Regions from separate parts of the Parabacteroides sp. 20_3 genome, predicted to be linked through region 2. Evidence: riboswitches for the same ligand, from Rfam matches in the RefSeq annotation. Region 2 holds a riboswitch; each other region holds the start of a gene.

Region 1 (3,287 bases), on a different contig from region 2:
TTGTAGCGAGCCTCACGGTCAAGTCCCGGTAGCATCTCATTTTTATGGAGATATAACTGTCCTGTTTGCACATTATATACATCATTTGCCATTAAATCGGGAAGACCGATCTCCGTCCCATAGAAGTCGCGGTTAAAACCTCCGCGAACATCTAATATGTCACGTTCCGTCATTTTAGCTTGCAATGCCAGATAACCGGAAAAGCGACGGTTGCCATTATCACGCCAGCCCTCTTGATCGGAAAAGTTGACATTGGCGTAATAATTGACCGGACCGACCAATTTACCGCCCATGCCAAGTGTCGCCTCTTTATTCTCGTAACTACCGTAGGCCAATCGAGCATTAACGCTCTGTTTCTCTGACGGGGATTTACGAACGATATTCAAGGTTCCACCTACGGCTGAATGTCCGTAAAGTACAGAAGCCGGTCCCTTTAATAATTCAATAGACTCGATACAGGATAGATCGGGTACGGGATAAGAGTTGTTTATTGCCGAACGTTCATCGCGGATACCGTCTATCATCATGATAGAATGATCGAAACCACGGATCGACAATTGTTGAAATGCGCCATAAGATGTTTGGAATCGTACGCCCGGCATAAAGCGTACCGCATCTTGGATATTACGGATACCTCGCAACTCCAAACTACTCGCCGTAATGCTATTAATTGAAATAGGAAGATATTTCATAGGTACGTCCAACTTCGTGATTTGTGGACGTGGCTTGCGTGCGGCGGTCGCTACGACTTCTTGAATATTGAATGTCGTATCGGCGAAATTCGTGTACTCATTCTTGTGTTGTGCCTGCATCGTACTGATACATAAGGCTGTCAACGGTAAGATTGTCAAAACTCTTTTCATGTATTTAGCATATTAGTCCTTTTCTACCGCATAAGCTTTTTTCTTGTCGACGATATCAATCATCTTATGTTTAGCCATAAAACGGGCGTGCTCGATGAAAATCTTCTGAATATCCGGATTCTGTCCCAGACCTTCCATAAATACGCTTACCTCGTAGCCTTTCTTTTCCAGTTCCTCTTTCCAATCACCGGCGATATCGTTTTTCGCATGGTCTCCAGCGACAAACATAAATGGCATTAACACGACTTTCTTCGTACCATTGGCTTTTACTTGAGCTTCCATCGTATCAAAAGAAGGATAACCTTCAATAGTTCCTACGGAATAATTCTTGAACCCCTTCTCCTTCAACATATAATCCAACATGGCATATTGGGCCGTTGCTGGAGTATAAGTGCCATGACCTACTAATAATGTAGCGCCTTCCTTCGCCCCATTTTTTATGATAGCAGCGATTACTGCCTCATAATCTTCCGGCGTATACAATAGGGGATTGCCGATTCGGATTTCCTTGAAAGAAGACTTCATGGCGGCAACGTCTTTACGTAAGGATTCCATCTCGATACCTTCGATTATATTCGTGGATTGGATCAAGATGTGCGTATAACCATCAGCCTTTAACTTTTCCAAGGCTTCGATCGGGTTTAGTTTCTCTATGCCACGAGCTTTTAAGCGGCGCATTACAATGCGAGAAGTCCATGCCTCACGCAACTCAACATCTTTGAAAGCTTCTTTCGCTTTTTGATTGATCGCGTCGATTGTCAAGGCACGGGTATCATCATGGGTTGTTCCAAAATGTACCATCAATAAAGCGGCCTTATCGCCCGGTTGTAAAGAGGCGAATAAATCGGATGCTACAAAATTCTCGCCATCGTGCGCACGACAAACTAGGCTGATGACCAGCAGGAAGAAAGATAGTAAGTGTTTCCTCATCATATGAATATATTAATAATTAGATTACATATCAATCCCACGGAGACAACGTATTATTCCGTCTCCAACATCTTTTAGATATAGGTGATATTTCTATCCTCTTAATTGCTCCTAACCCCGGGAGGAATTAATCATTACTTCGCTTGGCAGGTTTCCTGACTGGCTCGGAAAGCAACCTTCCCATCTTTCTTAAGACAGTGGCATAGCAGAACGCTTTCCTTTTCAAGAGCTTCACAGTAGCGGGCACTGTTCCGGATTCTAACCGGATTCCCTTTTATAGAGTTGTCGGTAGACAAACTCTATCACCTAAGCGGTCGCAAATTTATATAAATAATCCCGAAAAGTAACAACATCTTTCAAAGAATCCCTGTTCCAATAGCATCTTTTTTGTTTAACATCAAATAAATAGATATGGAATGGATAACTAATTTACTTCAACATTATCCGGAGCTAGCTATTTTCATAACCTTAGCTCTCGGTTTCTGGATTGGCAAGTTTAAGATAAAGAAGTTCACGCTGGGAACGGTTACCAGCGTATTATTGGTCGGTGTATTGATCGGGCAATTAAAAATCGATATAAGCGGACCGTTAAAGTCCGTCTTTTTCTTGATGTTCCTCTTCGCTGTAGGATATAGCGTTGGGCCACAGTTCTTCCGGGGATTGAAAAAGGAAGGTCTTCCTCAAATGCTTTTCGCCGCCGTCATGTGTATATTTTGTTTGATCGCTCCTTTTTTGTTAGCGAAACTTATGGGATATAACGCAGGCGAGGCCGCAGGATTATTGGCGGGCTCCCAGACGATGTCGGCAGTATTAGGAGTTGCCGAAGATACGATCGGACAGATGAATATTAGCGATACGGATAAAAGTGCTATGGTAAATGTAATGCCCGTGGCCTATGCGGTAACTTATATTTTCGGTACGGCAGGATCCGCATGGTTAGTGAGTGATATCGGGCCACGTCTTTTAGGAGGACTCGACTACGTGAAAAAAGCGTGTAAAGAGCTAGAGGCTAAAATGGGAAATAACGACGAGAGCGAGCAACCGGGCTTTATGCCAGCCGCCCGTCCGGTAACTTTCCGGGCCTATAAGATTAGTAATGAATGGTTCAAGGATGGCAAAAGCGTAAAGCAGTTGGAGGTATATTTAGACCAATTGGGACGGCATTTGTTCGTGGAGCGTGTCCGTATTAATAATGTAGTAACCGATGTTAAACCGGATTTGGTTTTACATACCGGAAATGAGGTTGTTCTAAGCGGTCGCCGGGAATTCGTGATCGGAGAGGAGAACTGGATTGGCGACGAGGTCAATGACATTGAATTGCTTGATTTTCCGGCAGAGACGTTACCCGTACTAGTGATCCATAAGGAATACGTGGGGAAAAAGATCTGCTATTTACGCAATCAATCGTTCATGCATGGTGTTAGCATCAAGTCCGTAAGGCGCGCGGGTATCAATATCCCGGTCTTGGCCGCTACGGTGATAGATTCCGGTGAT
Region 2 (3,287 bases):
TCATGGTAAATATAGCGCAAACCCGCGTACGCTTGGAAATGCTCATTGATATTGATCTCGTCTTGCGCATAAAGCGCGGTCGTGTACATACTTTTACCCGCTATGTTATCCGTCTCGCTACTCAGTAACTCTTTAATGAACTCCGTACCAGCCGAAAGCTTATTATATTTGCCCAAACGAAAGATTCCCTTGACATTCAAGTTATGGTAATGAATCCGTTTCGTCATATCACTCTCTCCGCTTTTCTTTCCATCAAAGAAATCCTTATACGTACTATGATTGTCCGACAGATAATCAGCGTTCAAATAAGAGTTCTTATTAATCATGTATTGAGCGCCCGCCCCATAAGTGAACGTCTCTTTTCTCATATCATAGTTGGTCGTATTCACTTTATCCATTGGCATCGGACGATCGCTGGAACGTCCGAAGAAAGTACCACGCACATAAAAAGACAAACGATCCGTAGCGTCGTACGTGAAACGTTGGTTGATCACGTTCCGGTGAAATCCCTCGGAAGCTTGCTTATTGGTAGGAACCAACTCACCTTTACTCTCCGTATAGGGATTTAATTGCCAACCATCGGCCCGTTGATATTGATAAGAAGTATATGAACCGAACTTCCCTACATTCACGTCCGCGTTGACCGACTGCAAGAATTGGTTCTTGCTACCATAACGGCTATTGCTCGTCACGTTCACCTTATTGCGGGAATCATCCGTGATGATATTGATAACGCCGGCGATCGCGTCGCTACCATACAAAGCGGAAGCGGCCCCGTTCAAGATCTCTACCCGCTTTACGTTAGACATATCGATACGGGAATAGGTATCATCGCCGGCCAAACGCTTACCGTTTTCCAAGATAACCACGTATTTCTCTGTCAATCCGTTCATATTCATCGTAGCCCCCTGTCCGTTTTCCATAAATACGATACTCGGATTCAGCTTGGTCATCGCATCTTGGAAATTGGTTACGCTCGCCTCTTTCAAGTCTTTTCCCGTAAGCACTTTCACGGGAATAGGGGAATTACTCATGCGGCGATGCGAACCGGTACCGGTTACCACCACTTGATCGATATTCACATACTTTTCTTTCAGCTTAATAACGACATCTTTTTCCGAGTGATCCGTTTGATACACGCCTTGCTCATAGCCAAGGTAAGTCACACGAATACGATGTCTACCATCGGGAAGGTTCAGCTCAAATTTTCCGCTGGCATCCGTGGTTGTTCCATTCAAGGATTCCGACACGCGGATATTCGCGCCCGGAATTGGTTCATTACTTTCATCCACGACCTTACCCTGTAAACGTACCTGCGCAAATGATACGTTTATCGCACAACTTACAGCTAAAGCCGCGCACAAACACTTTCTTTTCATAAACGATTTGTTATTATGTATATTTCCGCTTTCCTGACCCCGAGAAAAACAGCAATAAAACGCTTGGCAGGTTTCCTGACTTACCTCGTAGAAAACGACCTTCCCGTCTTTTACAGACAGTGGTATGAGAAATGTTTTCTACTTTACAAAAGCTTACAGTAGCGGGCACTGCTCCGGATTCACACCGGATTCCCTCTTTATGACGAAACCGGATGGTTTTACGTCATCACCAAAACGGGGGCAAAAGTATGAATTATTTTATATAAACAAAAATATATCCCGGCTTATGTTCTTTAAAAGCTTTACAAAGAGAAGCTTATAACACATCACATCACCAAAAAGGAAAACAAAAGCAATCATACAAGACACAAAGTTTTCCAAAACTTTTTACAACACACTGCAAATTAACACCTTAACATAATTTAATCAGCAAAAAGTTTTCCAAAAAGAAAATCATATAGTGTAATAAGATACCTTTGCACGCATAATCAATCACAAATTAATCGACATCATGATACAGACAGTTGTTAAACGGGACGGGCGTATCGTTGGCTTCAACGAGGAGAAGATAGTAACCGCTATCCGTAAAGCCATGTTGCATACAGACAAGGGAGAAGATATGCAACTGATTCGCCAGATCACAGATCATATCTCATTCAAGGGAGAACCTCAAATGACCGTAGAGGCGATTCAAGATGCCGTGGAACTGGAATTGATGGCCAGTAGCCGGAAGGACGTAGCGCAGAAATATATCGCTTACCGAAATCAGCGAAGCGTAGCCCGCAAGGCGAAAACACGGGATATGTTCTTGGAGATTATCAATATCAAATCCAACGACATCACCCGTGAGAACGCGAATATGAACGCCGATACACCCGCCGGCATGATGATGAAATTCTCCAGCGAGACCACCAAGCCGTTTGTCGATGACTATTTATTGAGCGAAGAGGTCAAGGAAGCCGTATCAAACAACTATCTCCATATTCATGATAAAGATTATTATCCGACTAAAAGCTTGACCTGCGTACAACACCCGTTGGATCGCATCCTAAAATACGGGTTCTCCGCCGGTCATGGCGAATCACGTCCGGCTAAACGAATCGAAACCGCTAGTATCCTTGGCTGTATCTCTCTAGAGACCGCCCAAAACGAGATGCATGGCGGACAGGCGATACCGGCGTTCGACTTCTACCTAGCTCCTTACGTACGTAATAGCTTTATCGAGGAAGTAAAGACCTTAGAGGATTTATACGGACAGGATTTCTCCCACTTATATAATAAGCCTATCGACGATTACCAGACACAGACCTTGGATGGATTAAGCGGTGATAGACGCGTCATACAACATGCCATCAACCGCACGGTAAGCCGTGTACACCAATCGATGGAGGCTTTTATCCATAATATGAACACGATCCATTCCCGTGGAGGCAACCAAGTGGTATTCAGCTCCATCAATTATGGAACCGACACCTCGGCGGAAGGTCGTTGTATCATCCGGGAGTTATTAAAAAGCACTTACAGAGGCGTAGGTAACGGCGAGACCGCTATCTTCCCGATCCAGATATGGAAAAAGAAACGAGGCGTAAGCTATCTGCCGGAAGACCGTAACTACGATCTTTACCAATTGGCCTGCAAGGTCACCGCCCGTCGTTTCTTCCCGAACTTCTTGAATCTCGACGCAACCTTCAACCAAAGCGAGGATTGGAAAGCGGACGATCCTCAGCGCTATATCCACGAGGTAGCGACCATGGGATGCCGTACCCGTGTATTCGAGAATCGTTTCGGACCAAAGACTTCTATCGGACGAGGTAATCTCTCTTTCTCGACGATCAATATCGTGCGATTGGCTATCGAGTGCATGCAGGTGGAGAACAAGGAGGAACGTATCGCCCTATTTTTCGCTAA
Region 3 (3,287 bases), on a different contig from region 2:
ATACCCCGTTTCAGCAGACCCTCCAATACCGCAGAGGTATAACCACTGCGTTCCAATAGCTCTTTCTTGGAAAGCTCCTTCGATAAAGCAGGATTTAACGTATGGCTTAAATCCAAGAAGCTGACCAACAGAAGCTCTTGCTTCTTCGCTCGTTTCAAATCCTCGAACACCGCCTGTAATTTCGTCTCATCCCGGTAAGCCTCGGCCAAACGGATAAACGCCTGTGTCTTTGGAACGAATCCTCGCTTTAGCTCCTCGCTCACCTCGACCGCCCCTTTCACCATCAAGGAAGAGACGATCGGGACAACATTTCGGAGACCGGTCTTCTTCTCCAACTCCGAGATCGTCAATTTCAAAACCCCGCTAAAGGCATCCAGTACCGCTTGCTCGTTCGGGCGCAAGGGGGCGGTGGCCTCGAAATCCTCATTATAAGTAACCGCCGTCTCGCTTTCCAACTTTAAGCCGGAAGGCAAGGCCGCCTTATACACGTCGCCCAGCTTACATATATAATAAGAAGATATCCATTTCCAGAAACGGAGTTGCGGACGGCGGAGCACCGGCGTGGCATCCAGCAAAGCGTAGATCTCCTTCGTCTCAAAATCGGATACCGGTTCCCGGTCGTGTACCTCCATGACGATAGCCGTATAATATCGTTTCTTCCCGAAATGCACGATCACCCGGCAACCGGGAATCACGGCTCTCTCCAGATCTTCGGGTATCCGATAGGTATAGCTATTCTCCAAAGGAAGGGGAAGTATGACGTCCGCGTATTTCATTCAAACAGGTGTTTCATTACGAGCCCAAAAATAACAAAAAAGGCCGGACTTCTAAAGCCCAGCCTCTCTCATTTTATTTTCACCTATTTAGAACAAGATCGCTGCCGTGATAGACCATCCACGGTTCTTTCCGGCACCGTCGGAGAGGTTCACCTTCTCAATGCTATAGTTATCAGTCAGTCCCAGACCATAATTGAAACCCACCTGCAAGTGACTGATCAGTTCCACGCCGGCACCGAAGTTAAAACCTGCGCTGAAATTCTTCGCCTTCACCTGATCCGCTACGGAACCCGGGATATCCCAAAATTTATCACCGCCTACACGGAAACCGATATACGGACCGGCTGCCAAATACGCCTTGACGATCGGTAAACCGAATTTCCATTTCAAGTTGACCGGAACATCGATATAATCCGTCTTCATCGAAGTCTTAACCCCGCCAGCCGAGGTCGTCTCCAAACCTTTTTGCGAATACAACACCGCCGCATCGATCCCGACACCGACCAACGGTAAGGTCGTCTCGATCATCGGACCCACTTGAAAGCCGGTTACATTATCCGCTTTCAACACGTCCGAGTTGAAATGAACAGACGATATATTCACACCTCCCTTGATACCGAATTTAAGCTGAGCGTTCGCCGGAAGCGCCATCAACGCTAGCAAGGCAACCATAACAAGTCCCACAATTTTCTTCATATTCATACTTCTTTTGTTAATTACTCGTTGCAAATAAACGCACTTTTCTAATAATAAACAAATATTCTCTATAGAGTGTTCACGGAATACCCCAGTCCTTTAAACGCAAAGAAAGCATGCATCTTACACACGGAGCTCATCCCGTCGGTCAGATTCATGCTTCTTTCCCTAATTATTATGGCAAAATAATTATCCGAAACCATGAGACGACTTGATAAGAAAACCTTGGATAAAGAATAGTAAAAACCGGATACGGTTCTTGCGTTCTCTTCCGGCCTTTCCTCGAAGCCGTCGAAAATATACACGCCTTGCAGGTCTTCTGACTTACTTCCGGTCTTAAGCGCCTTCCCATTCACTTGAATGAACAGTGGCAACAGTATTGCTCAACCCGTTTATGAAGCTTACAGCAGCGGGACTGTCCGGGATTCTCACCCGATTCCCTTTTAATCCCTATCCGGCGATTGCCGAAAGGGAACAAAGCATGTAGCAAAGATACATAAAGTTTTGATGTAGCCTAACACTTTCCACAAAAAATATCCTTATATTCCCGGTTCCTGATATAGCATAAAGCCGCCCCGATAGCCGTGCGATACTCGGCATACTCCGGTATCTTGAAATGGACATCGCACATCTCCTCCAGACGGGGGAAAATATCCGGGCATTGTGGCAAGCGAGTCAGGTTACCGATCAATACGATATTCTTGATATCGCCATTTAACGAGGCGAAAACAGCTCCTTGTCCGATGGTCTGCAAGACCATATGAACGATACCGAGAGCGATATCCTCAACCTTAGCGTTCGCGTCCGCTTTTCCGAAAATAGAGGCTGTCACGTCCAGCGGCAGGCCGGGTAGCGGATGCGGCGTAATATCCCGGATATGCAAGTCGATATCATTCAAGGAACCGTGCTCGGCCAAAGACGCTATTTGGTGAAAGTCATGCGTTTTCAATAATAGCTTAGACAAGCCGAGGATTGTTCCGCCACCGATACCCAATCCCCCGATATGCTCGATCGTGGAGCCTTGTACCTTGACAAAGGAGGTACCCGTTCCCATGCTGACCACCAATAGACTGTCCAGTCCCGTATTATATTGCGCCCCTAGCCCATTCGCAAGGAACTCATCCGTCTTCGCAGTTGGTAAGCCATATAAAGGTTGATCGATATAAGCACTACCTACACCTGTCAAGATCACTTTCTCTATATTCGAGAGCGAGATGTTATTATCATAAATATATTTACCGAAGGCCCCGAATAAAGAGGTTACCGGATCGGTAGCTTTCACGAACATCGGGTTCTTGATCTTCTTATCCTCCACGCCGACGATCTTGGTCGTGCTACCTCCCACATCTATACCTATAACGATTCCCATGATTCTTTCCCTTTTTAATTGAATAATCGCTACAAAAGTACATAAACCCGCATACAATACTAAAAAAGGCCGGACAAAATCAATTGTCCAGCCTCTCTTTATTTAAAAACCGTAAGGTCTAAACTCCATTTATTCGCCTAACAAGATCTCAAGGATCTGGCAAGCTGCCTTCGATACGGAAGTACCCGGGCCAAAGATAGCGGCAACGCCAGCCTTATACAAGAAATCATAGTCTTGAGCCGGGATTACACCTCCAGCAATAACGATGATGTCCTCACGACCTAGTTTCTTCAACTCCTCGATAACCTGCGGAACCAACGTCTTATGACCAGCGGCCAAAGAAGAAACGCCCATTACGTGAACGTCGTTCTCCACAGCTTGACGGGCAGCCTCGGCCGGAGTCTGGAACAACGGTCCCATATCTACGTCGAAACCACAGTCCGCGT

Evidence for each region. A riboswitch is a leader RNA that binds a small molecule or an ion and turns the genes downstream of it on or off. The one in region 2 is predicted to bind cobalamin.
Region 1: linked by a shared signal. The riboswitch ahead of ACESPU_RS00200 (sirohydrochlorin cobaltochelatase) and the one ahead of ACESPU_RS16950 (TonB-dependent receptor) in region 2 are both predicted to bind cobalamin.
Region 3: linked by a shared signal. The riboswitch ahead of ACESPU_RS10365 (porin family protein) and the one ahead of ACESPU_RS16950 (TonB-dependent receptor) in region 2 are both predicted to bind cobalamin.

What each region holds. Positions count from the first base shown of each region.
Region 1 is NZ_CAXSNO010000001.1:49,148-52,434, forward strand. Features, by position in the region: gene ACESPU_RS00195 (TonB-dependent siderophore receptor) at 1-863, opposite strand, end outside; gene ACESPU_RS00200 (sirohydrochlorin cobaltochelatase) at 876-1,793, opposite strand; cobalamin riboswitch at 1,921-2,118, opposite strand; gene aspT (aspartate-alanine antiporter) at 2,205-3,287, shown strand, end outside.
Region 2 is NZ_CAXSNO010000008.1:242,263-245,549, reverse strand. Features, by position in the region: gene ACESPU_RS16950 (TonB-dependent receptor) at 1-1,379, opposite strand, end outside; cobalamin riboswitch at 1,427-1,628, opposite strand; gene ACESPU_RS16945 (anaerobic ribonucleoside triphosphate reductase) at 1,891-3,287, shown strand, end outside.
Region 3 is NZ_CAXSNO010000004.1:280,671-283,957, forward strand. Features, by position in the region: gene priA (primosomal protein N') at 1-776, opposite strand, end outside; gene ACESPU_RS10365 (porin family protein) at 864-1,472, opposite strand; cobalamin riboswitch at 1,764-1,967, opposite strand; gene coaW (type II pantothenate kinase) at 1,987-2,841, opposite strand; gene scpA (methylmalonyl-CoA mutase) at 2,971-3,287, opposite strand, start outside.